Regions from separate parts of the Bacillus arachidis genome, predicted to be linked through region 2. Evidence: riboswitches for the same ligand, from Rfam matches in the RefSeq annotation. Region 2 holds a riboswitch; the other holds the start of a gene.
What was found. Region 2 has a riboswitch for FMN ahead of ribD (bifunctional diaminohydroxyphosphoribosylaminopyrimidine deaminase/5-amino-6-(5-phosphoribosylamino)uracil reductase RibD). Riboswitches for the same ligand answer to the same signal wherever they lie in the genome.

Region 1 (15,548 bases), 2.1 Mb from region 2:
GAAAACTTGAACCTATCGCAGAAATGCCAGCTATCATTAATGCAAAGAAATTAAATACAGTAATCTGGTCACTACTTATTGGGACGGGATTATATATTGTATTAAGATTAATTTTACGAAAAAGAGTATCAGCCGCACTTCAGCCAGTGGTTAAAAATGTTAACAGTGATTTGCTTGATGAAATTGGATACCGATCTATTGCAATTGGATTCCCAGTCTTTACGTTAGGAGCCTTAATTTTTGCAATGATTTGGGCGCAAATTGCATGGACGCGCTTTTGGGGATGGGATCCAAAAGAGGTATGGGCACTCATTACATGGCTCTTTTACGCTGCTGTTTTACATTTACGGTTATCTAAAGGTTGGCATGGCGAAAAATCGGCATGGCTTGCAGTAATTGGATTTGCTATTATCATGTTTAACTTTATAGCCGTGAATTTAATCATTGCTGGTTTACACTCATATGCGTAAGGTATTATCTCTATTTTAGAAGAGACATACTGTTTAGTTGCACATGATAAAATAGGAAAGTGGTTGTCACTTTCCTATTTTATTTTTGTCAATTTCTTTTCTTTTTTGAGAAAAACATGGCAAAATAAAGGTTGGTTTTGTAAAATGATGTCGAGGCCTAAATGCCCTGGTCAAAAAAAATACATATTTTTGGAAAAGAAATGAACAAACTTTATTATTCTTGTGAAGTATAATTGTTAAAGTGGAAATTTAACACTTTAGAATTGTCTATTATGAGATAAGAGTAAAAACAGTATTATATTGTAGAAAGGTAGGTGTGAACCGTTGTCATGTTTTTGAGGCAGCGGGAAACAATGGAAAATGAACCGAGAATTTTAATTGTGGATGACGAAGATCGTATTCGTCGTTTATTGAAAATGTATTTAGAAAGAGAACAATATACAATCGATGAGGCTGATAATGGTGATACAGCTTTAGAAAAAGCATTACAAAATGACTATGATTTAATCTTATTAGATATCATGATGCCTGGAATAGATGGAATTGAAGTGTGTAAAGGGATTCGTGAGAAAAAAGCAACACCAATTATTATGCTTACAGCTAAAGGTGAAGAAGTAAACAGGGTGCAAGGATTTGAAGTTGGCTCGGATGATTATATCGTAAAGCCGTTTAGTCCACGCGAAGTGGTTCTTCGTGTAAAAGCGGTCCTGCGACGTTCTGTGCCAACAACATTCTTTACACAAGATACAACAACAAAAGATGTTATTGTATTCCCGCATTTAACAATTGATAACGATGCACATCGCGTTACAGCTGATGGTGATGAAGTCAATTTAACACCAAAAGAATATGAATTGTTACTATTTTTAGCGAAGGCTCCTGATAAAGTATTTGATCGTGAGCAATTGTTAAAAGAGGTATGGCAATATGAATTCTTTGGAGATTTACGTACAGTAGATACGCATGTAAAGCGTTTACGAGAAAAATTAAGTAAAAAATCATCTGATGCAGCAAAAATGATCGTAACTGTATGGGGTGTTGGTTATAAGTTTGAGGTTGTGAACGACTGATGCTTTGGAGAAGTGTAGTAGGAAAGCTATGGATGACAATATTGCTTCTTGTTTCATTTGTTCTAGGTTTTGTTTCCATTTTGCTTTCACAGTTTTTTGATAATTACTATATTGAAATGAGTGAAACAAGGCTTACAAAAGTAGCGACAAGCGTTTCGGAATTAATTGAAGAAGGTGCAGACGAAAAGACGATTGAGAATATCGCATATAAGTTTGCCGATCCACTCTCCCGTATTATTGTTGTGAAAGAGGATCGTGAAGCTTCTTCTTCACCGAAACAAGAAGGATTAGTAGATCTTACAATAGAGGACTTGAAAAAAGATAAAGATTTGGCTGCAGTTTTTATAGATAAAAAAGAAAATAAAGAAAAAATAAAAAAAATGTCTGATAACAAAACGAATAAAAATTCCGAAAATGATATTATGATTGTTGGCAAACCACTGCAATCATCAAAGCATAGTGCGGTGTTCGTGTATCAGTCATTGCAAGTTCCGAAACAAGGTATGGAAAAAGCGACAGATTTTATTTTTCTATCAGCGGGAATTGCAATTATTTTAACAACGTTCTTTGCATTTTTCTTATCGACACGAATCACAGCCCCACTTCGTAAAATGCGTGAAGTGGCGTTTGAAGTAGCGCGTGGGAAATTTGATACGAAAGCCCCTATGGTTTCACAAGATGAAATAGGGGAGCTAGCAACGGCCTTAAATCAAATGGGGAAACAATTAAAGTTTAATATTAATGCACTGCAGCAAGAAAAAGAGCAACTTTCTAGTATTTTAAGTAGTATGGCTGACGGGGTTGTAACGCTGAATCAAGAGGGTGAGGTTGTTGTTATCAATCCGCCGGCAGAACATTTTTTACAAGTTTGGCAAGAAGAAAAAGAATTAGAATTAAGTAGGAATTTACCACCTGAACTTGTAGAGTTGTTCCACCTTGTAGTAGAAAGTGAGCAACAGCAAGTTATTGAAATTAACTTACAAAAGGGTAATTACGTTGTCCTTATGACACCGCTATATAATCAAACGAAAATTCGTGGTGCTGTGGCGGTACTTCGAGATATGACAGAAGAACGTCGTCTTGAAAAAATGCGTAAAGATTTTATTGCGAACGTGTCTCATGAATTGCGCACACCGATGGTTATGCTACAAGGGTATAGTGAGGCAATCTTAGATGATGTTGTTCAGTCGAAAGAAGAAATAAACGAGTTTGTACAAATTATTTATGATGAGTCCGTTCGTTTAGGTCGTCTTGTGAATGAACTTTTAGATTTAGCCCGAATGGAAAGTGGTCATGTAGAGCTGCATATATCTGAAGTGGATATTCATCCATTTGTTGAGAAAATTGGGCGGAAATTTCAAGGGATTGCGCAGGATAAAGAAGTGCAGTTAACGGTTGAGTTCCGTAATCCAATTGTAGAGCATCCGTTTGATCCAGATCGTATGGAACAAGTATTAACAAACTTAATTGATAATGCGATTAGACATACAAATGCAGGTGGTCATGTTAAGCTTGTAATTGATACGAAAAATAATGGTTTAGTCTTTGAAGTACAAGATTCAGGTGCTGGTATTCCGAAAGAAGATATTCCGTTCTTGTTTGATCGTTTCTATAAAGCTGATAAAGCAAGAACACGTGGGAAAACAGGTGGGACTGGTCTAGGTCTTGCGATTGCTAAAAACATTGTTCAAGGTCATGATGGGAAAATCTCTATATCAAGTACCGTTGGAGAAGGGACAACATTCTCCGTATATTTACCAGGTCAATCAATATAAATGATATTGTTATGAGTGAATATTGAAGTTCTAGTATTTTTTATTCTTTTTGAGTTTATAATATTTTCTCAATGGAATGAAGAATATTAGAGCTTTTTGTTTTATTGTGCTATTTGTAGATGATAGTCTCTTTATGAAAGTTGATTGAAGGATACATAGAATAAAGAATAAATCCATGTTGATTTGCTGGCATATCAGTCGCGGCTATGAAAATAAAAGGAGATTATTACTTATTTACTCCTGTTGTTTCACATGGCATGGTGCTGAAAAAAGGATTTGACCGTTTCTATACAGGTCGGATGCTCTCTTCCATCAAAAAGAAAGGTTTAGGTCGTTTTTTCAATGTATACTTGCATTTGTGATGGAATAAAAGTTGAAAAGAGAGGTGTAGAATATTTGAAACTATATACAAAAACAGGAGATAAAGGACAAACGAGTATTATTGGTGGGCGAGTTGATAAAGATCATATTCGTGTAGAAGCATATGGAACCATTGATGAGGCGAACTCTTATATTGGATATGCGATGACTATGATTCAAGAAGAACGCTTTCAAGACATATGTGATGAGCTTGAAAAGATTCAGCATGAGTTGTTTGATTGCGGTGGGGATTTAGCAATTGTACAGCAAAAAATACCGTATACAGTAACGGAAGAGATGGTGGTGTATTTAGAAGAACGAATTGATCGCTACATAGAAGAGGCTCCGCCACTAGAGCGTTTTATTTTGCCCGGCGGGAGCCCGGCATCCGCCATGATTCATGTTGCACGTACAGTAACGAGAAGAGCTGAGCGTCATATTGTATCGTTAGGAAAGCAAGAAGAAATAAATGAAATTGTATTGCGATATGTTAATCGATTATCCGATTATCTATTTGCAATTGCTAGAGTGATAAACGCCCGACTTAATGTGAACGACGTCGAATATAAACGAAGTGCAATTGTTTTTCGTAGTAAGGAAGAGGAGGAAGTGGAGTAATTCACTTTCTTTTTTTGTATACTTTTTTCCGAGATATACAACAATAGAGAAAGTGTGACGGTTATTAAAAAATGGAGGATGTATATGAAAGGCTTAAAAATCGTGGTACTTGTCTTTGGATTGTTTTTTAGTTCTCAAGCATATGCTTATGCCGAGGATGGGAGATGGATATGGCCTGTAGACGGAAGAATTAGTGACTATTTTGGAACAAGAAATGGAAAACACTATGGTATTGATATAGCAGCTTCAATCGGTACGCCGGTTGCAGCGATTCGAGGTGGAACGGTAACAAAATCCTATTTTTCCAATAGTTATGGACATGTAGTGTTTATTAAACATGGAGAATATGAGGCTGTGTACGCTCATCTAAATAAGAGATATGTATTTCAAGGAGATCAGATTGCAAGAGGTGAGATAATTGGTGAAGTGGGAAACACAGGTGAATCACGCGGGGCACATCTGCATTTAGAAGTTCATAAAGGTACTTGGACATTTGGGAAAAGAAACGCAATGAATCCATTGCTTGTTTTAAATGAAGAAAGAGATCAAGTAGCCTCAGTATCAATGTATATTGTACAAAAAGGGGATACATTGGTCAGTATCGCACGGAAGTTTGGCATGACTGTTCATGAGATAAAAGTGAAAAACACACTGCAACAAGATAAAATTTATCCAAATCAAAAGTTATATATGAATTAAAAAAGAGCTAGCAAAACTAGCTCCTTTTTTACCAAAAAATAAAGACACATATAAATCCGGAAATGACTAAATAGCTATAATAATAAAAGACCTTTGTCCTCGTTTTTTCCTTCGTTCGAAATAATACAATAGTTGGTTCGATTAGTCCAATTGTAAAGCAAAGTAGACCAAGGAGCATACAACCGATAGAAAAAGAATACAAGGCAACTTGTATTTTGTGGAATGGAATAATCCATTTTAATAAAAATGCAATAAGTACGGTATAACATATGCTACCAATGTATTTGTTTAAAGTTGTATTAGAACGAAAACCAGGAAGCTTTTTCAAAAAGGATCGGGAAACAACTTCTGTCTGTAAAGAAGTATGCTCTTCTATTATTTTTTGTGCTTCTTTTCCTTTATGAAAGAGAGAAAGAATCCAATTACGCTTTCCTTGGAAAATAAATTGCGATGTTGTTAAATAGTGATCAATTTTCACTTTATCCCAACTGCTCCATGGATGACGCTCACATAGCTTTAGTTTACTTTCTGTTGTTTTATCATACTGATAAACACTAATTCCTTCTTCATCAAAAGTAGCATAGTATGTTTCTCTTGAAAGTGCGCCTAAATCAATTGGACAGTAGAAAAGTAACTCCTTTTTTAAATAAAAGTATTCTTTTCTAAGGTTTTTTTTCATCGTTTCTTGAATAGAGTGTCTTTTTTCTTTTTTCATGACATTTCCTCCGTATTAAGAAAATGCTCTTATCTTAACAATTCAACATCTTATCATTTTTCTGTATAGATGACTAGGGAGTAGCGTAGGAAAAAGTCGGATTGTAAAAAATATGGTTTAAGTTGTCAAATAATTCGACGGATGCTTTATCCTAAAATTTGTAGGCAGTAAGGCTCGATTGGTAAGGGTTAATAATCAGTAGGATGAAGAATAAACCTACTGAGTAAATTCTCACTTTATATGGTCTTCAAAATAAAAAATACACTTACTATTTGTAAGTTATAAACGTTTTTGTTCACAATTGTATGATGTTGTTGTATAATAGTGAAGAAAATAGAATATCGGTCTATCTTCGGGGCAGGGTGAAAATCCCGACCGGCGGTGATGAACAGTTGTTTTTCGTTCTAAGCCCGCGAGCCGTTAAGGCAGGATTTGGTGAGATTCCAAAGCCGACAGTACAGTCTGGATGGGAGAAGATGGAGGTTCAAGCGTTCAAAAAAGATAGTTCTTTGAACGTCTGTTTGATGTGCCTAAAAATTCTCCCTTTGTGTAAAACACAAAGGGTTTTTTCATGAGATGAAAAAATAGGCATAGCAGAACCTTTCCACTTTCCATGAGATGATCGATGGAAAAGGAGAGAGAAGGATGAAACAAAAAAACAGTGTAGTACAAATGGTGAGCGTAGCAATGCTTAGTAGTATTGCATACTTACTTATAATGTTGGATTTCCCATTTCCAGGACTTCCGCCGTTTTTAAAAATTGACTTTAGTGATGTGCCAGCTTTAATTGCAGCGATTATTTTTAGTCCGATTGCAGGTGTAATTGTAGAAGCAATAAAAAATATTCTTCACTACGGAATTCAGGGGAGTTTAACGGGGGTTCCAGTTGGAGAAATAGCGAACTTTATTGCGGGATGTTTATTTATTGGACCAGCAGCTTTCTTATTCCGAAAGTATCGTACAGTAAAAAGCTTAACAACAGGGTTAATGTTAGGGACGGTTACAATGGCGGTAATTATGAGTGTGTTAAATTATTTTATCATTTTACCAGCTTACACTTGGTTTTTAAATCAGCCTGCTATGTCTAGTAGTGGTATGCGACAAATGATTGTAGCGGCAATTCTACCATTTAATTTAATTAAGGGAATTGTTGTAACAGTTGTATTTGTAGCACTGTTTTCACGTTTGAAAGTGTGGGTATTTGCAAAAATGAAAAATGCATAGAAACTTTAGCCATCAGCGGGAGCGTACCGCTGATGGTCTTTTTATTTGTGAGTTAGATGAATAACAAAAAATCCCCCTCATTTTATGAGGGGGGATTTTTTGAAGTTAATAAAAAGACTATTCGAATTTTAAAGCGTCGCCATCGAATGATTCGTCAGCAACTTTAATTGAGTCAGTTGGGCAACCTTCAAATGCGTCCATCATGTCATCAATTAATACATCTGGAATTTCAACGATACCTTGGTTATCATCTAATGTTACAAATGCAATACCTTCATCATCGTAGTCATAAATATCTGGTGCAGCAGCTCCACAAGCTCCGCATGCGATGCAAGTGTCTTTATCAACGATTGTATATTTTGCCATATTTTTTTCCCTCCTGATAATATGTATGTGAAAATAGTCGCCATAAAAATTATAACCTTATTGTAAAACGGTTTTTCGAACTTTTCAACATAAAATTATAATGATAATGCTTATCAATTAGAGTGTCAACTTATTTTTGATTTATTTCACAAGATTTTCAAAATGCCTAAATGGTGTACAGTTTGATACAATAGACAATATAAAGTAAAGCTTCCATCAATGGAAGCTTTTCATCCCTAGCTGATGGGGAACCTTCACCAATTAGGCTGTTACTGTCAGCGCATAACAAGATAAATGTAATTGAAAGGTGGAAGCGGTGATGCAGTTACAATATACTTTATTGTATTGTATAAAACAATTAGATGGTGAACGAACTGTTTCTTCCATTTATCACCTTTTAAAAGGAAAACGTTCTTCACAAACGTTACAAGACGGAAATATATTTCACATTTCTTTTTTATTTGGAATATACAAATCATTACAACGTTCTGATTATGATCAGGAAATTGAAAATGTATTACATAAGGGCTGGATCCAAATTGTAAATGAAAATACATACATATTAACTAATGCTGGGAAGAACCAACTAGGAATTTTGGGAAAAACACTTCCTTTTCCGCAGTATTTACACGGTTTGAACTATGGAGATATTGGTGAAATCTTTTGGAAACGACTTTCATTAATTATCCAAACTGTGTCAAACTTACAACAACAGAATGCGAAATTTCTTCCAATTCAACAAGATACAGAGGTAATGATGTGGGTCAAGCAGTTTCTCACCAAGATACCATATGCAAGAAGTAAACTTGCGGAAGGTTTATGGAAAGAGGTACATATGCTGTTGAAAGATACCTTGCCAATAGAAGCAACAATTTTTACATATCGACTAACAGGATATGAACGAATTGGATATACAGTAAAACAACTTGCAGAAATTACAAACCAAGATGTATTTCGTGTATATCTTTTATTTTGGGGTACCATTCATTTCTTTATTCAATCCGTTCGAGATAATGAAAAAGATTTTCCATTATTAACAAAGATTATTTCTTATCCGAATGAAAGGGCAGATTTGTTTAGTTTATCAACAAAGAAAACATATCAGCTTTGGAGACAAGGGCGTTCTTTAGACGAGATTGCAACAATTAGAAATTTAAAGGTTGCAACAATAGAAGATCATTTTGTTGAAATTGCATTAAGAGAAAGAGACTTTTCTATTGAAATATTTATGGAAAAAAATAAAATCAAGCATGTACAGCGCATTATTGAGACATTGCAAACACGTAAGTTACGTGTATTAAAGCAAGCTGTAGGAGAAGAGATTTCTTATTTTGAGATCCGTCTTGTGTTAGCGCAAATGGAGGTTGTAAATGAGTCTTGAGGATTATCTGTATAAGTGGTTTGGTTATAGCGAATTTCGGCCTGGGCAGAAAGAAGTGATTGCAGATTTATTGCAAGGAAAAGATGTTGTAGCGATGCTTCCAACTGGAAGAGGAAAATCAATGTGTTACCAGCTGCCTGGTCTGATGCAAGATGGAACAGTACTAATTGTTTCTCCATTACTGTCCTTAATGGAAGATCAGGTAGCACAGCTGAAATATGTAGTAAAGAATCATGTGATTGCGCTTAATAGTTTTCGCACATTAAACGAAAAAAAGGAAGCGCTAAGGAAATTATCTACTTATAAATTTGTCTTTGTCTCACCTGAAATGTTGCAATCTGAAGTAATAGTAAGAGAACTAAGAAGGATTCATATTTCGCTATTTGTCGTAGATGAAGCACATTGTATTTCCCAATGGGGTTATGATTTTCGAACGGACTATAAAAAACTAGATCAAGTTATAGTGGCTATTGGACATCCTCCGGTATTAGCATTAACAGCTACTGCAACAAAAGAAGTATTACAAGATATTATAAAAACTTTAAAACTTACGAATGTAGCAGAGCATTTGTATTCGATTGATCGCCCCAATATTGCAATGGAAGTACAATTTGTACAAACGATAGAGGAAAAAAAGGAAGCACTTCTCACTCAAGTGATTAATTTACAAGGACCAGGAATCATTTATTGCTCTAGCAGGGCTTGGACGGAGCGCTTAACAGAATATTTAGGGAGTAAAGGTATAGCGGATGTTGCATTTTATCATGGTGGAATGGAACATGAAGAGCGAATGCTAATTCAACAGCAATTTATGAATGATCAACTGCAACTTGTTATATGTACAAGTGCATTTGGTATGGGGGTAAACAAGCCAAATACAAGGTATATTATTCATTTTCATTATCCAACAAATATTGCTTCTTATTTGCAAGAGATTGGTAGGGCGGGAAGAGATGAAGAGGCCAGTATTGCGATTCTACTTTGTAGTCCAATGGATCATGATCTACCAGTTTCTATTATTGAGGATGAATTACCAAATAAACAGCAAATTCAATTTTTGTTTTCCTTACTACAAGAAAAGATGTACCAAACGAAAGTCTTGCCAATAGAAGATGTGAAAGAAATTTGTTATAATGCTGCAAGGTTTAGCGAACAACATTGGCGTTTTGTACGATATCATTTAGAAAAGATGAAAATCATACAAGGGAAGAAGCTCATTATGGAATCCTTGTCAGATGAGATAATGAAAAGATTAATGTTAGAAGTGGAAGGGCGTCTTCGGAATAAATATAGTCAATTAGAAAATATGAAATCCTGGATACAGTTTAAAGGGTGTAGACGAGAAAAAATGCTACAGCAATTTGGTTATAGGAAGGAATTTGAGATAAAAAACTGTTGTGACTATTGTGGTATTTCAAAAGAAGAGTATAAAAAAAGACGAGCAAGACAACCAATTTTCGACTATAATTGGGAAGCAGAGTTACAGTTGCTCTTTGGTATGAGAGAACGGAGGAATGATGAACATTCAAAGGCGTAGTATTGAAGACATAGGTCCGAAAGAAATACGGCTTAATCTCTATATAACACAATTAATAATTATAGGTGTTGGCTGCGCGTTGGCCTATATACTATTTCCAAATAGGAATGAATTTTATGATTTGTGGAAATGGGATCCTGTTTCCATTTTCGTAATAGGCAGTGTGGTTGCAGGCGGTGTTGTCCTACTTGATTATATTGCAATGCAAATACTACCAGAATCCTGGTTTGATGATGGTGGAATTAATGATCGAATGTTCAAAGGAATTTCTGTAATACAATTATTCGTTATTACGTTTGTTATTGGCTTTGCTGAAGAGTTTTTATTTCGAGGGGTATTGCAGACTCATTTTGGACTTGTAATTGCAAGTGTTATTTTTGCTGTGTTACATGTTCGGTATGTGAAGAAGCCATTTTTATTTTGCTTTGTATGTATGATCAGTTTTGTGTTTGGGTATGTGTTTCAATGGACAGGAAATTTGTTTATAACAATCTTTGCACATTTTCTTGTTGATTTTATAATGGGTCTTCAATTAAGGAGATAAATGGAAGGTGGGGTGAACAGCATGAGAAAACAAATTCCTGATTTTGAAGAAGAACTTGAAGAAACGTTAGAAGACGAGCAGACGGAAGAAGGTTTACCGCCGCGAAGTGAAATTCATCAAAATAAAGAAAAGAAAAAATCTAAATTTAAGATTAACCATTTTTTTGTTCGGGTTTTAACATTTCTATTTATTTTATTGCCACTTAGTATTTTATGGTATACGGATAAGTATATCGAGGTAAAAAGTGCAAAAGAGAATAATGCCCCTGGAAAAAATGCATTTGATGTGATTTTTTTCGATTCAAATAAACATGGAGAAGGAGAAAAGAAGCACTCAGAAAAATTTGAAACGCATATTGTAAAGAAAGGCGAGACATTCGAAAGTATTGGGAAACAGTATTTTCCGAATAAAGATGGGGCTACAATCATTAAAAATTATAATAATATACAAGATAATCAGTTAGAAGTGGGAAAAGAATTAAAAATTCCTATTAAAGAAAAGAACGGGAAAGAATAGAGGTAAAACAGTTTTAATATGAGTGAATTGAAAAAATGAATGAAGCATTCAATTTTATAGCAATATGATTTAAAGAGATTCTATTACATTTTGTTGAGAGGGAAGTATATGGTATGGATTTTAGGTGGTATGTTCATATGTATAGGCTTTATTTGTCTTTTTATGATGTATAGAGAAGCATTACGTGATACATTGCTAGAACACACTTTATCATTTATGAATTTCCCAGAAAGCTTTGGAAAAGTTAGGATATTCTTTATTTCAGACATTCATAGGAGAGTTGTTTCTCCTTCTTTAATTGAAAATGTAAAAGGAAAAGCTGATCTTGTTATTATTGGTGGGGATTTAGCAGAGAAAGGTGTATCGTTATCACAAATTGCGGCTAATGTTCAAACGTTAAGTGAAATTGGTCCCGTATATTTTGTATGGGGAAATAACGATTATGAAATTGACTATCATGAATTAGATGCGTTATTACTAGAACATGGTGTCAAAATTTTAGATAATACAAGAGTACTATTTGAATCAGATTGTGGCGACAAGCTTTGTCTATTAGGAGTGGATGATGTTGGATTAGAAAGGGATCGTTTAGACTTGGCGCTAGCAGATTGTCAAGAAAATGGCTTTCGTATTCTTATTAGCCACAATCCTGATATTGTGAACAAAATGTCTGGACAAGAACAAATTTCGCTCGTATTAAGTGGTCATACACATGGAGGACAAATTCGTATATTTCATTCTAAACGTTATTTAAAAGGTGGTGTGTATGAGTATCCGAATACAACTTTGTTTGTGAGTAACGGATATGGAACGACATTTATACCGCTACGTTTTCGGGCTCCATCTCAAACGCACTTAATTACGTTGCAAGGGGAAATTAGGAGATGCTCGGTTTAAAGGATAGAACATACGCCAACTTTAAAAGGGAAATATAAAAGTTGTTTCGAATATGCACGGAATTCAGCCAAGTACGCTGTGAGCTTGGGAGAGGTCATATCATATTATCGGTCAAGCAGTCCAGCTATCAGAGAACAATCGGTTGCAAAATCATAATTTAGTTGAGATGGCGTACAGTCAAGAAGTGTTTTTAGTAGACGATATCCTACAGTATTTGCTAGAATTTGATGAAATACATGCCCGTGAATTATTAAACGAGGCATTTGTTATTTATACAATAAAAAATGAAATAGGTGGTTAAAACTGTCGGAATAGTTGTTCGAAAAGAACCATCTATTTTCTATTTCATATAATAAAAATTAGATACAATGGTTACGTAGGGAGGTTACAAGATGAGGCTGGAACGTTTGAATTATAATAAAATCAAAATTTTCATAACGTTTGATGATTTATCTGAGCGAGGGTTGACGAAGGAGGATTTGTGGAAAAATGCTCCAAAAGTGCAACAGTTATTTCGCGATATGATGCAAGAAGCAAATAAAGAACTTGGGTTTGAAGCAGATGGTCCAATTGCAGTTGAAGTATTTTCTTTACAGGCGCAAGGAATGGTTGTGATTGTTACAAAAGAAAATCATGAAACAGATACAGAAGATGAGTTTAGTGATGAGTATATTGAGATGCAAGTAACTCTAGATGAGAGTGAACATATATTATATGAATTTGCAACGTTTGAAGATGTGATTACTTTGGCAAAACGTTTGTATCATCTCGGAGTAACCGGAGGCAAACTTTACACATGGGATGGACGTTTTTATCTTTGGATGGAAGAGGAAACACCATTATTAAAGGCAGATATCATTGCGATTTTAGCGGAATATGGTAATTCTTCAACGGTGACAATTTATCGCATTATGGAATATGGAAAAGAGTTAATGGATTCTCAAGCAATTCAGCAAATATACAAGTATTTTGTCTCAAAACAAAACCTCAGCTAATATAAATAGCTTGAGGTTTTATTAGTATTTTGTGATATTGGAGAGACTAAAATACAGTATGGTATAAAAAACATTTAAATATTTAAGTATTTTACTTTTCTAAAAGCAATAAAAGGACTATAATAATAGTGAAAACGCTTGCAACAAAAAATAGTTTGTATACATTTGTTAGCGTTTTCTATTGCATTCCAAATTTAACGGTGTATACTAGGCAATGAAGGTTTACTAAACAAGTGAAATTACAGGGGGTTTACTTACTATGGTAGCCGAAAAGGGAGCTCAAACACAAACACAACAGAGGGAACAACATTTTGAATTATTAAATTCAACACAAATTGTTATTAATGAAGCCCTAGAAAAGTTGGGTTATCCAAACGAGGTATATGAATTACTTAAAGAACCAATTCGTATGATGACAGTGAAAATTCCAGTTCGTATGGATGACGGGACTGTTAAAATATTTACAGGATATCGCGCGCAGCACAATGATGCTGTTGGTCCAACGAAAGGTGGAATTCGCTTCCATCCAAACGTAACAGAAAACGAAGTGAAAGCACTTTCTATTTGGATGAGTTTAAAATGTGGTATTGTAGATTTACCATACGGTGGAGGTAAAGGTGGTATCGTTTGTGATCCGCGAGAAATGTCTTTCCGTGAATTAGAAAGATTAAGTCGTGGGTATGTACGAGCAATTAGCCAGATTGTTGGTCCAACAAAAGATATTCCTGCTCCAGATGTATTTACAAACTCGCAAATTATGGCATGGATGATGGATGAATATAGCCGCATCGATGAATTTAATTCACCTGGATTTATTACAGGTAAACCGCTTGTATTAGGTGGATCTCATGGGCGTGAAACAGCGACTGCGAAAGGTGTAACAATCTGTATTCGCGAAGCTGCGAAAAAACGTGGCATCGAAATTAAGGGCGCTCGCGTTGTTGTTCAAGGATTTGGGAACGCGGGTAGTTTCCTAGCTAAATTTATGCATGATGCTGGTGCGAAAGTAATTGCAATTTCTGATGCTTACGGTGCATTACATGATCCAAATGGATTGGACATCGACTACTTGCTAGATCGCCGCGACAGCTTCGGAACGGTAACGAAATTGTTTAATAATACAATTTCAAACAAAGAGCTGTTAGAACTTGATTGTGATATTTTAGTTCCAGCTGCAATTGAGAACCAAATTACAGAAGAGAACGCTGCAGATATTAAAGCGAAAATTGTTGTAGAAGCAGCAAATGGTCCAACTACATTAGAAGCAACTAAGATTTTAACAGAACGTGGTATTTTACTTGTTCCTGACGTATTAGCAAGTGCTGGTGGTGTTACTGTATCATACTTCGAATGGGTACAAAATAACCAAGGTTACTACTGGTCAGAAGAAGAAGTAGAACAACGTTTAGAAAAAGTAATGGTAAGATCATTCGATTCTATTTATGAAACATCACAAGTTCGTAAAGTGAACATGCGTTTAGCAGCGTATATGGTTGGTGTACGCAAAATGGCAGAAGCTAGCCGCTTTAGAGGTTGGGTATAATAGAACAGAAAGTTTAGAGAGAACGTGGTTTCCTTTTGAGGGAACCACGTTTTTTATTGAAATATATAATAGGGATTAAAATATTATTTTCAAAATGGATGTACGATTATAAAAAATAAAAAAGAACACTTGTTCCTACAGAACATTTGTGCTATAATTCCCTTAGATAAACAAAACGGAAACAAAATAAGGAGAGATAAATAATGAAAATGATAGCAGACCAAAGACTTATGATGCCAACAGATGTTATGAAACGGGTAGAGGTTTTACGAAAAAAAGATGTGAAACGTTCATCTTTGTTACAATCTGTGAATAAATTTTTCGGTTTAGATACTAAAGAAGATCGTGTTTGGTTTTATGGGTTTTATGGAACAGCTGTAAGTATTTTATTATTTATGGTGTTTACTTCAAACATTTTTGATTTTCTCTTTGCGTAAAGAAATGTGCTATATAGATATTGAGGTCGAATACATATATAAGGAAGAAAGGTAATTTTCTAGAGCGGAGTTGATAGACATGGTTATGTTCCCTATAGAGCGGAATTATATTGGGTACGGAAGCTCACGGCCAGGAATTCGCCTTTCGAAGGTGAAATTTATTGTAAGTCATGATACGGGGAATCCTGGGAGCAACGCGATAGGAAATCGTGATTACTTTAACGAAGTACAACCAAAGGCATCGGCGCATACTTTTGTAGATGATAGGACTATTTTAGAAATTATCCCAATTGATGAGGTAGCGTATCACGTAAGATATAGTGTACCAACGGATAATGATTTGTTTGGTTATGATGCGAACAAAGCAGCGATTGGTGTTGAAATGTGTTATGGGGGTAATG
Region 2 (15,548 bases):
TTTCCAACCTGTAATTGTACAAAGTAAAGATGTAATTTACCTTGGGTTGGAGGATTTCACATGCACAAATATATATTAGCTATTATGACGTTTCTTATTTTATTAAAAGCGATAAGTACTGATCCTGTTAAAGCGGCTGAAAATCCAGAGCAGAAAGAAATGCAGCAAAGAATCGAACAGCATTTTCGAACAAAAGCTGAGCATTTTGGTATTGAAACTGAGGGGAAAGACTTAAAAGAGGTGCGGAAAGAAATTCATATTGTAGAGGAAGAAAAAAGGCGAGAAAATGTGTGGAAAACCGCTCAAAATCTTCGTATTAAAACAGAAGGAAAAACAATGGATGAATTGATACAAGATGTGCGGAAAAAAGTAAAAAAATAAAAAGAGGCCGAAGCCTCTTTTTATGCCCATTGTTTGGATAAATGAGCCATTTCAATCGCAGCAACTGCCGATTCATAGCCTTTGTTACCAGCTTTCGTACCAGCCCGTTCAATGGCTTGTTCAATTGTTTCAGTTGTTAATACACCGAAAATAACTGGGATGTCTGTTTGTAATGATAAAGAGGCAACGCCTTTTGCAACTTCATTACAAACATAATCATAATGAGTTGTAGCACCACGAATGACTGTTCCTAGTGTAATGACAGCATCGTATTTGCCGCTACAAGCCATTTTCTTTGCGATTAATGGAATTTCAAATGCACCTGGAACCCATGCGACATCAATATCGTTTTCTTCTACCCCATGGCGCTTCAACCCATCTAATGCGCCTCCTAATAGTTTGCTTGTAATAAATTCATTAAAGCGTCCAACCACAACTCCGACTTTTAATCCTGTACCAACTAAATGACCTTCGAATACCATATTATATCTCTCCCTTTATATATTATAAACTTAGTAAATGACCTAATTTTTCTAATTTTGTTTGTAAATATACTTTATTTTCTTCTTTTGTTGGCATTTGTAACGGTACACGTTCCACAACTTCTAAATCATACCCTTGCAAGCCGGCAATTTTTCTTGGATTATTTGTTAATAAACGCAATTGCTGTAAGCCTAGATCTTTTAAGATTTGAGCACCAATGCCGTAATCGCGAAGATCTGCAGGAAACCCTAATTTTTCATTTGCTTCAACTGTATCTAATCCTTCTTCTTGTAATTTGTATGCACGGAGCTTATTTAACAGCCCAATCCCGCGACCTTCTTGGCGCATATAAAGAAGAACGCCTTTTCCTTCTCGTTCAATTTGAGCGAGGGCGGCATGGAGCTGCGGACCACAATCGCAACGGCATGAGCCGAAAACATCGCCAGTTAAACATTCAGAATGAACACGAACGAGAACAGGTTCATCAGTAGAGATGTCTCCTTTTACGAGAGCGATATGTTCTTTTTGGTCAAGCGAGTTGGAATAACCAATTGCATGAAATGTACCGAAATCTGTCGGTAATGTAATTTCAACTTCCCTTGTTACGAGTGTTTCATGATGGCGGCGATAAGCAATTAAATCTTCAATCGTAATCATTTTTATATCAAATTGTTCTGCAACTTGTACTAAATCAGGAACACGTGCCATCGTACCGTCTTCTTTTATAATTTCACAAATGACCCCTGCTGGTCCCGCACCGCATAATTTTGCTAAATCAACAGCTGCTTCTGTATGGCCAGCGCGGCGCAGTACTCCGCCTTCCTTTGCAATTAAAGGGAAAATATGCCCTGGACGATTAAAATCTGTTCCTTTTGATGTTGGATTTAATAACTCGCGTACAGTTGTCGCGCGTTCGTAAGCACTAATACCTGTTGTTGTAGAAACGTGGTCAATACTTACTGTGAACGCAGTATGATGAGAATCTGTATTATGAGAAACCATAGGTTCTAACTGTAAGTGTTCTGCATATTGCTCTGTAATCGGTACGCAGACAAGACCACGGCCATGTGTAATCATAAAATTAATTGTTTCAGGTGTGATGTTCTCTGCTAAAGCGATGAAATCTCCTTCGTTTTCACGGCTTTCATCATCACATACAATAATGACTTTTCCTTGTTTTAAATCTTCTAGTGCTTCTTCAATACGATGAAACATTGTGCTTCCTCCTTATAGAAATCCGTTTTCTTGTAAAAAGCTCTCTGTAACCGAACTGCTCTGTTTCTTGGGCTTTGAAATGAAACGCTCAATATATTTTCCAATCATGTCACATTCAATATTTACGATGTCTCCAGCTGCTTTTTCCCCAATAATAGATGCACTTACTGTATGCGGAATGAGCGAAATGGTAATGGAAGATTCATCTATATCAAATATCGTTAAGCTTGTGCCATCAACAGCTATCGATCCTTTGTGTAAACAATAACGGAGCAAATCATCTGGAATTTCAATTTTGTAATATATCGCATTATAGTGCTGTTTTTTACTTACAATGGTTCCAATTCCATCAATATGCCCTGTGACGAAATGGCCACCAAAACGCCCGTTTGCAGCCATTGCTCGTTCTAAATTCACTTTAGAACGGGTACCGAGCATACGGAGTGATGTCGCTCGCATTGTTTCCGGCATGGCATCAACAGTAAACGAAGATGCTGTAAAAGAAGTGACGGTTAAACAGATTCCATTTACAGCGATACTGTCTCCTGATCTTACATCTGACAAGATTGTATTTGCGGTAATTGTTAGCCTCATGGCTTCTCCGCTTTGACTTATATTCGAAACAGTTCCAAGCTCTTCTACAATTCCTGTAAACATGCAAGCACCTCATTTCGCACTGTAGCGACGATTTTTATATCATCACCAAGTTGTTTCATCTCTTGAATTTGCAAAGAAATTGCATCTTGTAGCTTGTTAAATCCGGTGCCACCAAACATAGTTGGAGAGGCTTTTCCACCAATTAATTTAGGGCTTATATAAGTTACAATTTCATTAAAACACTTTGCTTCTAAAAAGCTCGCATGCACGGATTGTCCACCTTCAACAAAGAGTGAAAGAATTTGTTTTTCACCAAGACGGAGGAGGAGATCACGTATTTCAATTTGGTTCGTCTGCATTTGAAGTACAGATACTGCCTGAGATTCGTAGGTGGCTATTTTTTCTTTCTTTACATCTTTTCCAACAATAATCCATGTCTGCGCTATCCCGTCTGTTATGACATGAGAGGATCGCGGCGTTCGTAAATGTGTATCTAAAATAATTCGAATCGGATGCTTGCCTCCGTTTGGAAGACGTGTTGTTAAAGATGGATTATCAGCTATAACAGTATTGACCCCAACAAGGATGGCATCGTGCGTATGACGATATTGATGAACATCTTCGCGAGCTATTTCACCTGTAATCCATCTGCTTTCTCCAGTAGTAGTAGCTATTTTTCCATCTAAACTCATTGCTGTTTTTATTGTTACAAACGGTAGTTTTGTATTCATATAGTGGAAAAAGTAGCGATTTAATGTGATGGCTTCTTCTTCAAGAACACCGGTAGTTACACAAATACCTGCCGCTTGCAAACGTTTTGCACCGTTACCTGAAACGAGCGGATTGCAATCAAGTGTAGCAATTACTACACGCTTCACTTTTTTTTCAATGAGTAGATCGCAGCACGGCGGAGTTTTTCCAAAATGACTGCACGGCTCTAAAGTTACATATACAGTGGATCCATTTGCTTTGTCACCAGCCGTACGAAGAGCATGAACTTCAGCGTGTTCCTCACCTGCGCGCAGATGTGCTCCCATTCCAACGATGTTTCCATCTTTTACAACAACAGCGCCGACCATTGGATTTGGACTTGTTTGCCCTGCAGTACTTTGTGCTAACTGTAAGGCGATCTTCATATATTCTTGGTCTGTCATTCTTTTCACCTCTCCTAAGAAAAATCAAAAAACCCCAAGGATTAATATCCTTGGGGTTTGGGAGACGTGATTTCTAGAAGTATAGCTCGAATACGAAAGTATAAGAAAGAAACCTAACGATGATTGATATTTTTGCATGAGAAAAAAACCTAGCAAACTATCAATTTTCATACGCTAGTCGTATCTTTTTATTTCAGCATAGAAAAATAGGTATATGAAAGAAAACATATACAGTGATTCAAAACGAATCAGTACACATGTGTACGCCAAAATAAAAGTGTATTCGCTATATAAGAACTAGAAAACATATCCTTCTCCCATCCAGACTATACTGTCGGCCCTAGAATTTCACTAGATCCACCGTTTCCAAGAGTGAAAACGGGTCACGGACTTAGAAGTGTGCACTTCATCACCGCCGGTTGGGAATTTCACCCGACCCCGAAGGATGCTGTTTGCTCACATTATAGCACAAAAAAGAAAAAAGGATAGTAAAAAATATTTGAATGTGAAGAATTGTATGAAAATGAAAGGGGGGATAAAGTTTGTTATACTAGCATGAGAAAGATTTCAGTGCATACATAAATGAGGTGAGGATATGAAATATATTGCAGTAGGAATCGGTGGTGTTATTGGGGCTTTAGCTCGGTATGGATTAGGACAATGGATTGATACTCCTTCAGTCGATTCTTTTCCGCTGGCAACATGGATAGCGAATATGATTGGTAGTTTTTTATTAGCATTTTTAACGATGTATTTATTTCGTATGAAACATGTTTCACAAACGATAATGAGTAGCGTTGGAACAGGAATGCTTGGATCTTTTACTACTTTTTCAACATTTAGCATGGAGACATTAAAATTAATGCAACATGAAGCATTTTTTATGGCATTTTATTATGTAGGTACAAGTATAGTTGGAGGATTGCTTTTGTCTTTATTTGGATTTTATCTTGGGAATACACTATATGAAAAAAGCATGAAGAAAGAAGGAGCGCTATGAATATTTTACTTATAGGAATCGGTGGCTTTTGCGGAGCTGTTGCTAGATTCTCTATTAGTAATGTAATGAAAAAAAAATACGGGAATGTATTCCCGTATGGAACATTATTTGTAAATATAGTTGGATCATTCTTGCTGGGTCTGTTGTATGGGGCTGATGTGAGTAATACATGGTTATTATTATGCGGAACAGGGTTTATGGGGGCATTTACGACCTTTTCAACATTTAAGTTTGAATTGGTTCAATTAATACATAAACGTGAGGGACAAAAGGCGTTATTATATTTAGTAATGAGTTATATAATAGGCATTTTTTGTGCGTTTCTAGGTTTTTATATAGGATATTTATAAGAAGCATGCGCAAATCATTTTGCATGCTTCTCGTATTATTATTCCTTTGGTGCTCGAACGACAGACTCAAATTTTCCTTTATGTGAAGCATCACAATAAGGCATATTTTTTGATAAGCCGCAGCGACATAAAGAAAATGCAGGCTTTGCAGGGAAAGCATTCCCTTGTGAGTCGATTAATTCCACATCCCCTGTAATGCGAAATGAACCATTATCATTCACTTTAATTTGAACTTTTGCCAACGTTATCCCTCCCTCCCAAACGCTTACGTTCATCATATAATTACAGGAAGTACTTGACAATAGAAAACTGTACTTTGTATGTAGTGGAAGAGAATGTTATAATAACGTTTATAACTGAAATACAGTAAGGTGACGAAACATGAATAAACAATTACGTACATTACAAAATATTGCAAATGAGCGCACGTGGGCATCGTTTTTAAATGATAATCATCCATATAGCTTACTTCATTGGTCGATTGCAGGTGCGGGACAAGAGCCTAAAGATGTGTGGCTACTTCAAGATGAAGTAACATTTCAAACGACAGAATTTCAAACGCTCGAAGAAGCGGTAAAATGGATCTCTGAAAATATGGAACAAGTTACAGATGTGTTAGGGCAATAAAGTGACAAAAAACAGGCTTATGCAAGCCTGTTTTTTGTTTCTTTCACATATGTTTTTAAGAATTGATCCACTGCAGCTTCATACTCTTGCCGGTTCTCATTATAAGAGCAAGCGTGTGCACCGTGTTCTGCAATAAAGAGCTGTTTATTATTTTCTTTCGCTTCATAAAGTGCTTTTGTCATATCACATAAAATATAGTCATCGTCTTTACTGTGAATAAAAAGAACTGGATTATTTATGTTTTTTACACAATCGATTGGAGAAACTTCTCGTATTGTATAACCGTCCCGTACTTTTAAAAAGGCATTTGCTAATGGTAGTAGCGGCCATTTCGGTAAATGGAATTCGACTTTTAAGCGATGTTGTAGCTGGCCATAAAAGTCAGAGAATGGACAATCTGCAATATAAAAATCAGCACCATCTTCCACCATTCCTGCATATTGAAGGAGTGTCGCAGCCCCCATCGATTCTCCATGAATGCCCAGTATAATATTTGTTCCAAAACGGTCTTTTAGCCAATCAACTACCGTCTTTAAATCATGTTTTTCGTAATAGCCATAACTTGTCGTTTTACCACCGGTTTTACCATGGCGACGGTGATCATAAATAAATACGTTATATCCTCTGTTTAAAAATAAATTTGCATATTTGACAGAGTTTATTTTATTTACGGTTACACCGTGACAAAAAATCATAAACTTATTAGAATTGCCTGCAGAAATGTAATAGCCGTGAATTTCATATTTAAATTGAGATGGAATACGAACCTCTTCTTTTGGAATGGCATTAAAATCCTCTAAGCGAAAATGTTTTTTTGTTTCACGCTCTAAAATTTCTTCTTCTGTTTTTTTCTTTAAGTACATTACTTTATTCGTAAAGAAAATACCGATACCAATTAAGGCTCCCATTAAGGTTAGCAATGCTGTAAAAAAACGTTTCATACCTCATCCTCCACATACCTCTACATATGATACTCTTATATTGTATCATAATGATGTAAAAAGGGGAGAGAGTGAACCATGATTCAAATACAAAAAATTACAGAAGAAATGAGAGGAACAATTGCGCTATTTATGCGTGAAAATTGGGGAAGCACGCTGATGGTTTCACGTGGAAGAGCACATCAGTTAGACCAATTACCTGGTTTTATTGCAATTGAAGATAACAGAATAATAGGAATTATCACATATGAAATAAGAGGAAATGATTGTGAGATTGTTTCATTAGATAGCTTTAAGGAGAAAAAGGGAACTGGAACGAAACTTGTAGAGTATGTAATTGATATTGCCAAAAAACAATGTTGTAAAAAGGTGTGGCTTATTACGACAAACGATAACACGAATGCACTTCGTTTCTATCAGAAACGTGATTTTATCATGACTAACTTATATGTAGATGCGGTTAAGGAGGCGAGGAAGATAAAGCGAGAAATTCCTCTCATTGGTTATGACAATATTGCGATTTCACATGAAATTCAACTAGAAAAAATGAATATATAAAATCACTCTTTACATATGTTGAAGATGGAAAATGTAAGGAGTAAGAAGTGTTCGTGTAACAATTTTCAGAAATATAGAATAATAATATTGACGAATGTCCTACTTTGTTTTAGGTTTGAATTGTAAGCTATTACCATATTAAGGGGTGAAGATGTGGCAACCATACGTGATGTTGCAAAATCGGCCGGTGTTTCAGTCGCAACCGTTTCACGAGTAATTAACGAAAAAGGGTATGTCCATGAGGATACAGTTAAACAAGTAAAACAAGCAATTGAAGAGTTACAGTATAAACCTAATGCTGTAGCGAAGGCATTATTTAAAAAATCTTCGACAATGATTGCTATATTAGTATCAAATTTAGAAAATCCATCATATATAACATTGCTTCGTTCAGTAGAAGAGGCTGCATATAAAGAGGGATATCAAATTGTTATTTGTAACATAGAAAATAAGAGTGATTATATAGATATACTAATGCAAAATAATATTGCTGGTGTTATTATGACGAACGACATATTCAAACGGCTGAATAATATTTCCATTCCGTTTGTCATACTTGATGAAGCAGGAGAGCTTTCTACATATTACGAAAGTGCTAGAAAGGCAGTTGTTTTGTTAAAAGAAAAAGGTTGTCATTTTCTTGCTTATATGGGAGAAGAGATAGAAGATGAGACAATGGAAGAACATGTATCTGGATTTTTAGATGCAGTTTGGGAAGAGGGTCTTGCTTATCGAAAAGAAAGAATAGAGGGACCTGAAGAAAAACAAATTATTGAATTGTTACGAAAGTATCCATATATTGATGGTATTGTGGCTTCTAGTGATGCTGTTGCAATTGCAGTCGTCCGTGCAGCAAGCTATCTTGGTATTCATATACCTGAGCGTTTGCAAGTTGTTGGTTTTAAAGGAAGTTTACAAGGTGAATGGGTTATGCCATCTTTGACAACGATTGGAAGGTCTTTTGAAAAACAAGGAGTACTAGCTGTTCAAAGCTTAGTAGGAAAAATAAAGAAGAAACAAGTAAAACATGAGGAAGTGCAGGAAGAAGAGTTTCTATTAATTGAACGAGAATCGACAAAGTAAAAGGTGCGTCCAAGTAAAACGCACCTTTTTTTATAATGTGACTGCAGCAATAAAACCGAATATAAGTAACGGGATATTGTAGTGAAGAAAAGTAGGGACACATGTATCCCATATATGATGATGCGTGCCATCAGCATTTAAACCTGAGGTAGGTCCTAACGTACTATCCGATGCTGGAGAACCAGCATCACCTAATGCGCCAGCTGTACCGATAATAGCAATGGTGGCCATCGGGCTAAAGCCAAGTTGGATACATAGCGGAACGAAGATAGTTGTTAAAATCGGAATGGTAGAAAAGGAAGAACCGATTCCCATTGTAACAAGCAGACCGATAATAAGCATAAGGAAGGCAGCAAGTGGCTTACTGTTCCCAATTAAATCAGCACTTGTTTGAACAAGCGATTCAACATGTCCTGTTTTTCGAAGAACTGCTCCGAATCCTGCTGCAGAAATCATAACAAAACCGATAAATGACATCATTCGCATACCACTAGTTAAAATGGCATCAGCTTCTTTTAAAGGAAGACTGCCACTAATGGATAATACTATGATACCTGCTAATGCACCAAAAATCATTGATTCTGTTGCTAGTTGTACACATAGTGTTGCGACAATAGACAATAACCCAAAAGAAATGCTTCTTTTCGTATAAGGTACAATTTCATCAGATGGAGTATGAATGGTTTCAGTATGATAAGTTCGCGGTTTACGATATGAAATAAAAACAGCGATACATAGACCAATAATCATTCCTATTGCCGGAATGGTCATGGCTTTTGGAATGAGTGCTACATCAAATGTAAGACCGCTTTGCTGTGCATTTGTTTGTAATACATCGTGATAGATTTTTCCAAATCCAGTTGGGATCCACATGTAAGGAGTGATTAATCCGAATGTAATAAGACATGCAACAAGCCGACGGTCCACTTCTAATTCATTTAAGACTTTTAAGAGTGCTGGAATTAAAATGGGGATAAAAGCAATATGGACCGGAATAATATTTTGTGAAAAACAAGCCATTGCTAAAATGATAAATAAAATGAGCATTTTTGAATATGTTTGTTTTTTCGTGTCTTTTTCGTTGCTGATTAAGTTCAGTGCAGTATGGATCATAGCATCGGGAAGACCTGTTTTGGAAAGAGAAATAGCAAATCCTCCGAGCATGGCATAACTTAAAGCGATTGGAGCACTGTTTCCAAGACCTATGGTAAAAGTATTGATTGTTTCTGAAATTCCAAGACCACCAATTAGTCCACCTGTTAAAGCACCGACGATAATAGCGACAATGACCTGGACACGTAATAAACTAAGCAGCAACATCACTGCAACAGCGACGAGTACAGCATTCATAATAAATGTAATCTCCCTGATCTTTTTCTGTTTCTGCAACTTATCTTAGGTAGGTATAGGTACTAACAGAGTAAAGTTGCGACATGTAATTATAAATTGTTTTTTGTGAAATGTAAAAAGTATACCGATTACTGGTGTGGAAAAGATAGCTCTTGTTTGATAGAACATAAAGATCTTGCAAAAAGTTCAGGTTCTTCTAAATTTGGTGAATGAGCAGAGTTTGGGAACCAAATCATTTTTTTGATGGGTGCTTGAATCATGTCGCAATATTGTTGAACGAGTGCATAAGGCGTTTGATAGTCGAAACGACCAGAACAGAAATAAATAGGTACAGAAAGCTTTGAAATTGTAGAAAAGAAATCTATTGTGAGCATTTCTTCCCATAACGTCCCAGATTTCATATTTCCAGCGAGAAATTTTATCCAATCTAACCATGTATATTCTGAAGAGAATAGCCCTTTTCGAATGAAGGAAAATGAAGTCCCATTTTGCACGGATCCTCCAAATGTACCAAGCCATTTTCTTTGAATAATCAAGCGCCGCATATCTAGAAAAGGAGGTTTTCCAAGTTTTGAAAGTGAAGTCAATGCCCGCTCGTGCCCATGTTTTTTTGCAGAATGAATTAAGTGTTGATAGAGTAATTCTTCGTTTTGTTTCATATGTACAATCTGACCAATGCCAATATAGGCTTCAATATGGTCTGGATATTGACTTGCAATTTGTAGGCCGATAATACTTCCCCAAGAATGTCCAGCAAGAAATAGTTTCGGTTTATTGAAGCGAGCAAGAAGGTATTTTATTATTTCAAGTGCATCTAAAATAAATTGTTCAATTGTGAATGGTGTTTTAATATCTCGCCAAGAAAAAGTTTTCCCTGCTCCGCGCTGATCCCAATTGACAACAATAAAGTGCTTTTCTAAGTCTTTTTGAAAATGGCGAATAAATCCAATTTGTGCCATGCCAGGGCCACCGTGACAGCATAATAAAATAGGCTGATTTATATCTTGACCACGAATAAGTAGAGATTGTTTGCGATTGTTAATCGTAACGCTTTCTATCGTAGCGACGCTATTTGGAATTGGACTCTTTCTTTCATTGTAAAACTTAGGAGTGTGGCTACGAAAAAGCATATAAAAAAATCTCCTTTTCTCTAAGAGTATGTATCGCACGGGTGTACTATCTTGCATATACTGTTAAAAAGTTATTGTATCATAACATATAGGCTATATTTCAACTATGAACGCTTAGGGAGAGGAGGAAGGAAGTGACGATTGGAGAAATTATAGATTGTTTGAACAAACGTGAACCACTTGCCATAGTTGCGAAACGCCTCGATATGAGCCCCTATGCATTGTCGAAAAAGTTAAGGATACTTGGATATGAATATGATGGTGAACAGAAGAAACGAATATTTATTGGAGAGGGAGAAGAGCCCCGCCATTTATATCTTCAAGAAGCAACTGCACTTCAATATGTAAAAACAGATTATCAAGTTTTGATTTATGAACAATTGCAAAATATTTATGAATTATTGCGAAAACGCGAGGAACTTATTCTCCCCAAAATAATCACAAGTAATGAGAAGAAAAAACGCACTTTTTCTATATGTACGGAGATTTTAGAGAAATTAGACGTTATAGCTGATGCGACAGGAGTTCATAAATCTAAAATTGTAGAAGAAGCGTTGATAGAATTTTTACGAAAGTATAAAGAAGCTGATGAATTGTATCAAGATAAATGAAGGGAAGGATACTATGTTCAATGCAAAAACATGTATCCTTTGTAGTATTATTTTTTAGTTTTAAAAAAATAATACAAGAACCAAACGGCATGATTTTGTTCATCTGCTGCTGCTCTACGAAATGCTTCTTTAATGAATTGATTTGTAGTATCATCTGCAATTTTTAAGTAGAAGTCAACAGTTCGTTGTTCGTCTTGTAGCGCGAATTCTAATCCCTCTTCATAAAAATTTGGACACTCTTCAATGATTTTTGGTTGAGGTTGCCTACCCGTTAAGCTGATGTAAATCTGTACAAATTGTTGAAAATGTTTTATTTCATCTTGGCGGATTTCAAGAATTTGATTTCGCTCAGTATTTTGTGAAGCCAAATTAGCTAATTTAGCATAACAATTTATTGCGCTGTACTCTCCATTGATGGCTTTTTCGATGTCAACAATTAATTTTTCGTTTTGTCTGTATATAAAATTGTAATTATTTGAATAGGAATACATTTTTTCCCCTCCCAGTTTATTCTTATATATTTTACGGGGAATGAAGATACTGGGTGCATATCCTTTAGAATAGATTTTAGGTTATGTATGAAAAACCCCCGTATTCTAAATGAACATGGGGGTTTTAAGTGAGAATATAGTGGAGCTCTTTTTAGTATTAACGTATTTTCGTATAGAAAAAACTAGTTCAGTTTTTGAATTCTTCCATCAATAATAGGTTGAATTGGTTCGTTTGCTTGTTTTACATAATTCACTAACGCTTCGAAATCAGTTGGTCCTGTTTCAGCATCTTTTCCATTTTTAAAGGATACAAATCCATCACCGCCTGAAGCTAGAAAGGCATTTGCAACGACGCTGTAAGTTTTAGAGGCAACTAACTCTTCTCCGTTTGTTAAGTGGATATTTGTAACTTTTTCACCATTTGGCTTATTCGCATCCCAAGTGTACTGAATACCTGAAATTTGAAGCATTCTTGTTATGTCTTTTTGCCATTGTTGATTTAAAATATCTCGAATGTCTTGACCAGTTAAATTAACTTTTATCAATTGATTCCCAAATGGTTGAATGCCATATAATTCTCCCCATGTAATATCGCCAGCATCTAGATCATTGCGAATACCACCAGGATTCATAAGGGCAATTTGAGTATTCATGGTCTCGCGCTGAACATCAGCAATTAAATTTCCAAGAGTGGATTCACCCGCGTCATTTTGTTTACGATCCATTGGAGCGGTAGATTTTCCAACAACCTGATTTACAAGAGGAGCAATTTTTTCTTGATACTGATCCATTTTCTTTTTCACTTGTTGATCAGGTTTTATTCCTTCATGGTAGGTTGTAACAACTTCTGCTTTTTTCCCAACAATATCTTTTGTTTTACGATCAATCTTTACATCTACGTCGGCAAAGGCCATTCCATAAGAATTTGCTTGTACGACAAGCTTGTTGTTAACGGTTCCATTTACATAAGTATGACTATGACCGCCGAAAATCACATCGACTTCTGGGTCAGTCTCATTTGCTAAGCGAACGATATCGCCATTTGTTACGCCGTTATTATCCGTTGTACCTCCATTATGTGCAAGAACAACGATAGATTTAACACCTAGTCTTTTCAGCTGTTTTACAGATGTGTTAATTGCTTCAACTTCATCTGTAATTTGTACATTTTTTAGCATAGTAGGCATAACAACGTTAGGAACATCTGTTGTTACAACACCGATAAAGCCGACAGGAACTCCTTGTACCATTTTCACAGTAAATGGTGGTAGAAATAAGCGACCAGTTGATTTGTTGTAGAAGTTGGCAGCAACGTACGGGAATTTTGCTCCTTTGAAATTCCCTGTTTTTTCATGGTATCCACCATAAATAAGACGATGCATTTCGTCTATTCCTTCATCAAATTCATGGTTTCCAATCGTTCCAACATCAAATCCTAAATCATTTAAAAATTCAATTGTTGGTTCGTCTTGTAGTAGTGCTGAAACTGGAGGACTTGCTCCGACGACATCACCAGCATGAACCATTAATGTATTTGGATTTTGCTTTTCACGATCACGTAAATAAGCAGCTAAGTACTCGGCGCCCCCTGCCTCTTTGTTGTTAATTTTCTTTACAGTGTCTAATTGTCCATGAAAGTCGTTAATACCAAGCATTTGTACGTCTATGTAGCGGTTTTGTTCTGCTGGTGTCTGAGACGGTGGTGCAGCGAATACACTTGAGAAGGTAATCGTACTTAATACTAGAGCAGCAGGAATGACTTTTTTCCACATGAAATTTCTCTCCCTTTTTTTTTATAATCTGACATCATACGACATAATTTTAATAGATTAAGAGGATTAATGCTACAAAATTTCTTTTTATTATAAAAATTAATAGAACTTTATTTTTCCCTTTACATCTTTACGAGATAAAAATAGTAGGGGAATCGAAAGAGAATGGGCTTTTTTATTGTGGAGAGGGAGTCATTTCCCCTATAATGGAGAAAAAAGTAAAAGGTGAATAGTATGAAGAAAAAGAAGCAAAGACAAACACAAATGAATCATCAGACAGAGAAAGATTCTATTACCATTGGTGATCAATTGAATGCATCACTAATGAATCAATTGAAAAGTAAGAAGAAAGAATTACAAGTAAGAGCTGAGCAAAAAGAAATAGAAGAACAAGAAAGAAAACGTAAAGAGCAAAAGGAACGAGAAAAGAATAAATCGTTTGAAGAACTATTAAGTGAAAGTAACCTCACTTGGAAAGACTTTAAATAATATAAAAAATCATCAGCGGTATTATCCTGATGATTTTTTTAACGATTTGATAAGAAAAGGGGAATTGGGATGAGAAAGATTGTAGTCGTTCCTTATGAAAATCATTGGAGTGAGAAGTTTCAAATAGAAGCGAAGAGGCTAAAAATAGCAATGCCAGAACCTGTGAAGGTACATCATATTGGTAGTACATCAGTACCAGGGCTCGCAGCAAAGCCGATTGTTGATATGATTATGGAGGTAGAAGATATTGAGAGAGTAGACAATTGGAAAGAGCGCTTTGAAAAACTCGGTTACATTGTAAAAGGTGAAAATGGTATTTCCGGTCGGCGTTTTTTTATCCATGGAACGGAAGAAAAACGGTCGTATCATTTACATGTATTTGAAACAGGAAATCCAGAAATCACACGTCATTTAGCATTTCGTGATTATATGATGGCACATTGTGAAGAAGCAGAAGCTTATGCGGCATTAAAAAATGACTTAGCAGAAAAATTCACATATGATGGAGATCAATATACAGAAGGAAAGACTGATTTTGTACGTAATATTGATGTGAAAGCAAAAGAGTGGTTAGAAAGTAACGTGAGCAAGTAAGAACGTGTTATTTTTATAAAAATATTATGTTAACTGAATGTGTTTTTTGACTTTTGCTATAAATCTTGTTCAAATAAGGTGATGGTTACAAAAATTTTATGGCACCTCTCTATATCATTCGTAGGAGAGAAGAAGGAGGAGCAACAATCATGTATATTCCAACAACGACACTTCGTAATGGTGTGAAAATGCCGATGCTTGGTTTAGGGGTATATAAAGCAAAAGAGGGAGAAGAAGTAAAACAAGCAGTAAAAGCAGCTTTAGAAGTTGGATATCGCTCTATTGATACAGCGACTGTATATGAAAATGAAAGCGGTGTCGGAGAAGCGGTTCGTGAATCGGGGATTGCCCGTGAAGAATTGTTTATTACGACAAAAGTATGGAATGACGATCAAGGTTATGAAACGACGCTTCAAGCATTTGATAAAAGTTTAAAGAAATTACAAATGGATTATGTAGATTTATATTTAATTCACTGGCCAATAAGAGGAAAATACATAGATACATATCGGGCTCTTGAGAAATTATATGAAGAGGGAAAAGTGCGTGCAATAGGCGTTTCGAATTTTCACCAACATCATTTAGAGCAGCTTTTGCCAAATTGTAATGTGAAGCCGATGGTGAACCAAGTAGAACTTCACCCGATGCTCGCGCAGTTTGAATTACGTGATTTTTGTCAAAATGAACAGATTCAAATGGAAGCGTGGAGTCCGTTAATGAGA

Region 1: another riboswitch for FMN. It lies ahead of QRY57_RS09175 (ECF transporter S component); the one in region 2 lies ahead of ribD (bifunctional diaminohydroxyphosphoribosylaminopyrimidine deaminase/5-amino-6-(5-phosphoribosylamino)uracil reductase RibD).

Annotation. Positions count from the first base shown of each region.
Region 1 is NZ_CP127376.1:1,500,556-1,516,103, forward strand. Features, by position in the region: gene ccsB (c-type cytochrome biogenesis protein CcsB) at 1-470, shown strand, start outside; gene resD (DNA-binding response regulator ResD) at 824-1,540, shown strand; gene QRY57_RS09155 (ATP-binding protein) at 1,540-3,315, shown strand; gene QRY57_RS09160 (cob(I)yrinic acid a,c-diamide adenosyltransferase) at 3,712-4,293, shown strand; gene QRY57_RS09165 (peptidoglycan DD-metalloendopeptidase family protein) at 4,378-4,992, shown strand; gene QRY57_RS09170 (hypothetical protein) at 5,021-5,707, opposite strand; FMN riboswitch at 6,052-6,189, shown strand; gene QRY57_RS09175 (ECF transporter S component) at 6,353-6,931, shown strand; gene QRY57_RS09180 (ferredoxin) at 7,049-7,297, opposite strand; gene QRY57_RS09185 (YpbB family protein) at 7,617-8,678, shown strand; gene QRY57_RS09190 (RecQ family ATP-dependent DNA helicase) at 8,668-10,215, shown strand; gene QRY57_RS09195 (CPBP family intramembrane glutamic endopeptidase) at 10,196-10,759, shown strand; gene QRY57_RS09200 (LysM peptidoglycan-binding domain-containing protein) at 10,781-11,275, shown strand; gene QRY57_RS09205 (metallophosphoesterase) at 11,384-12,172, shown strand; gene QRY57_RS27115 (hypothetical protein) at 12,315-12,473, shown strand; gene QRY57_RS09215 (genetic competence negative regulator) at 12,565-13,167, shown strand; gene gudB (NAD-specific glutamate dehydrogenase) at 13,427-14,710, shown strand; gene QRY57_RS09225 (DUF3961 domain-containing protein) at 14,911-15,147, shown strand; gene QRY57_RS09230 (peptidoglycan recognition protein family protein) at 15,227-15,548, shown strand, end outside.
Region 2 is NZ_CP127376.1:3,629,334-3,644,881, reverse strand. Features, by position in the region: gene QRY57_RS20360 (hypothetical protein) at 61-381, shown strand; gene ribH (6,7-dimethyl-8-ribityllumazine synthase) at 402-863, opposite strand; gene QRY57_RS20350 (bifunctional 3,4-dihydroxy-2-butanone-4-phosphate synthase/GTP cyclohydrolase II) at 886-2,079, opposite strand; gene ribE (riboflavin synthase) at 2,092-2,736, opposite strand; gene ribD (bifunctional diaminohydroxyphosphoribosylaminopyrimidine deaminase/5-amino-6-(5-phosphoribosylamino)uracil reductase RibD) at 2,718-3,830, opposite strand; FMN riboswitch at 4,136-4,280, opposite strand; gene crcB (fluoride efflux transporter CrcB) at 4,426-4,830, shown strand; gene crcB (fluoride efflux transporter CrcB) at 4,827-5,180, shown strand; gene QRY57_RS20325 (CDGSH iron-sulfur domain-containing protein) at 5,219-5,458, opposite strand; gene QRY57_RS20320 (DUF2552 family protein) at 5,562-5,807, shown strand; gene QRY57_RS20315 (alpha/beta hydrolase) at 5,825-6,748, opposite strand; gene QRY57_RS20310 (GNAT family N-acetyltransferase) at 6,827-7,306, shown strand; gene QRY57_RS20305 (LacI family DNA-binding transcriptional regulator) at 7,460-8,389, shown strand; gene QRY57_RS20300 (Na+/H+ antiporter family protein) at 8,420-9,739, opposite strand; gene QRY57_RS20295 (alpha/beta fold hydrolase) at 9,868-10,869, opposite strand; gene QRY57_RS20290 (ribbon-helix-helix domain-containing protein) at 11,004-11,480, shown strand; gene QRY57_RS20285 (ferritin-like domain-containing protein) at 11,528-11,971, opposite strand; gene QRY57_RS20280 (bifunctional metallophosphatase/5'-nucleotidase) at 12,154-13,743, opposite strand; gene QRY57_RS20275 (YqkE family protein) at 13,978-14,232, shown strand; gene QRY57_RS20270 (GrpB family protein) at 14,302-14,826, shown strand; gene QRY57_RS20265 (aldo/keto reductase) at 14,976-15,548, shown strand, end outside.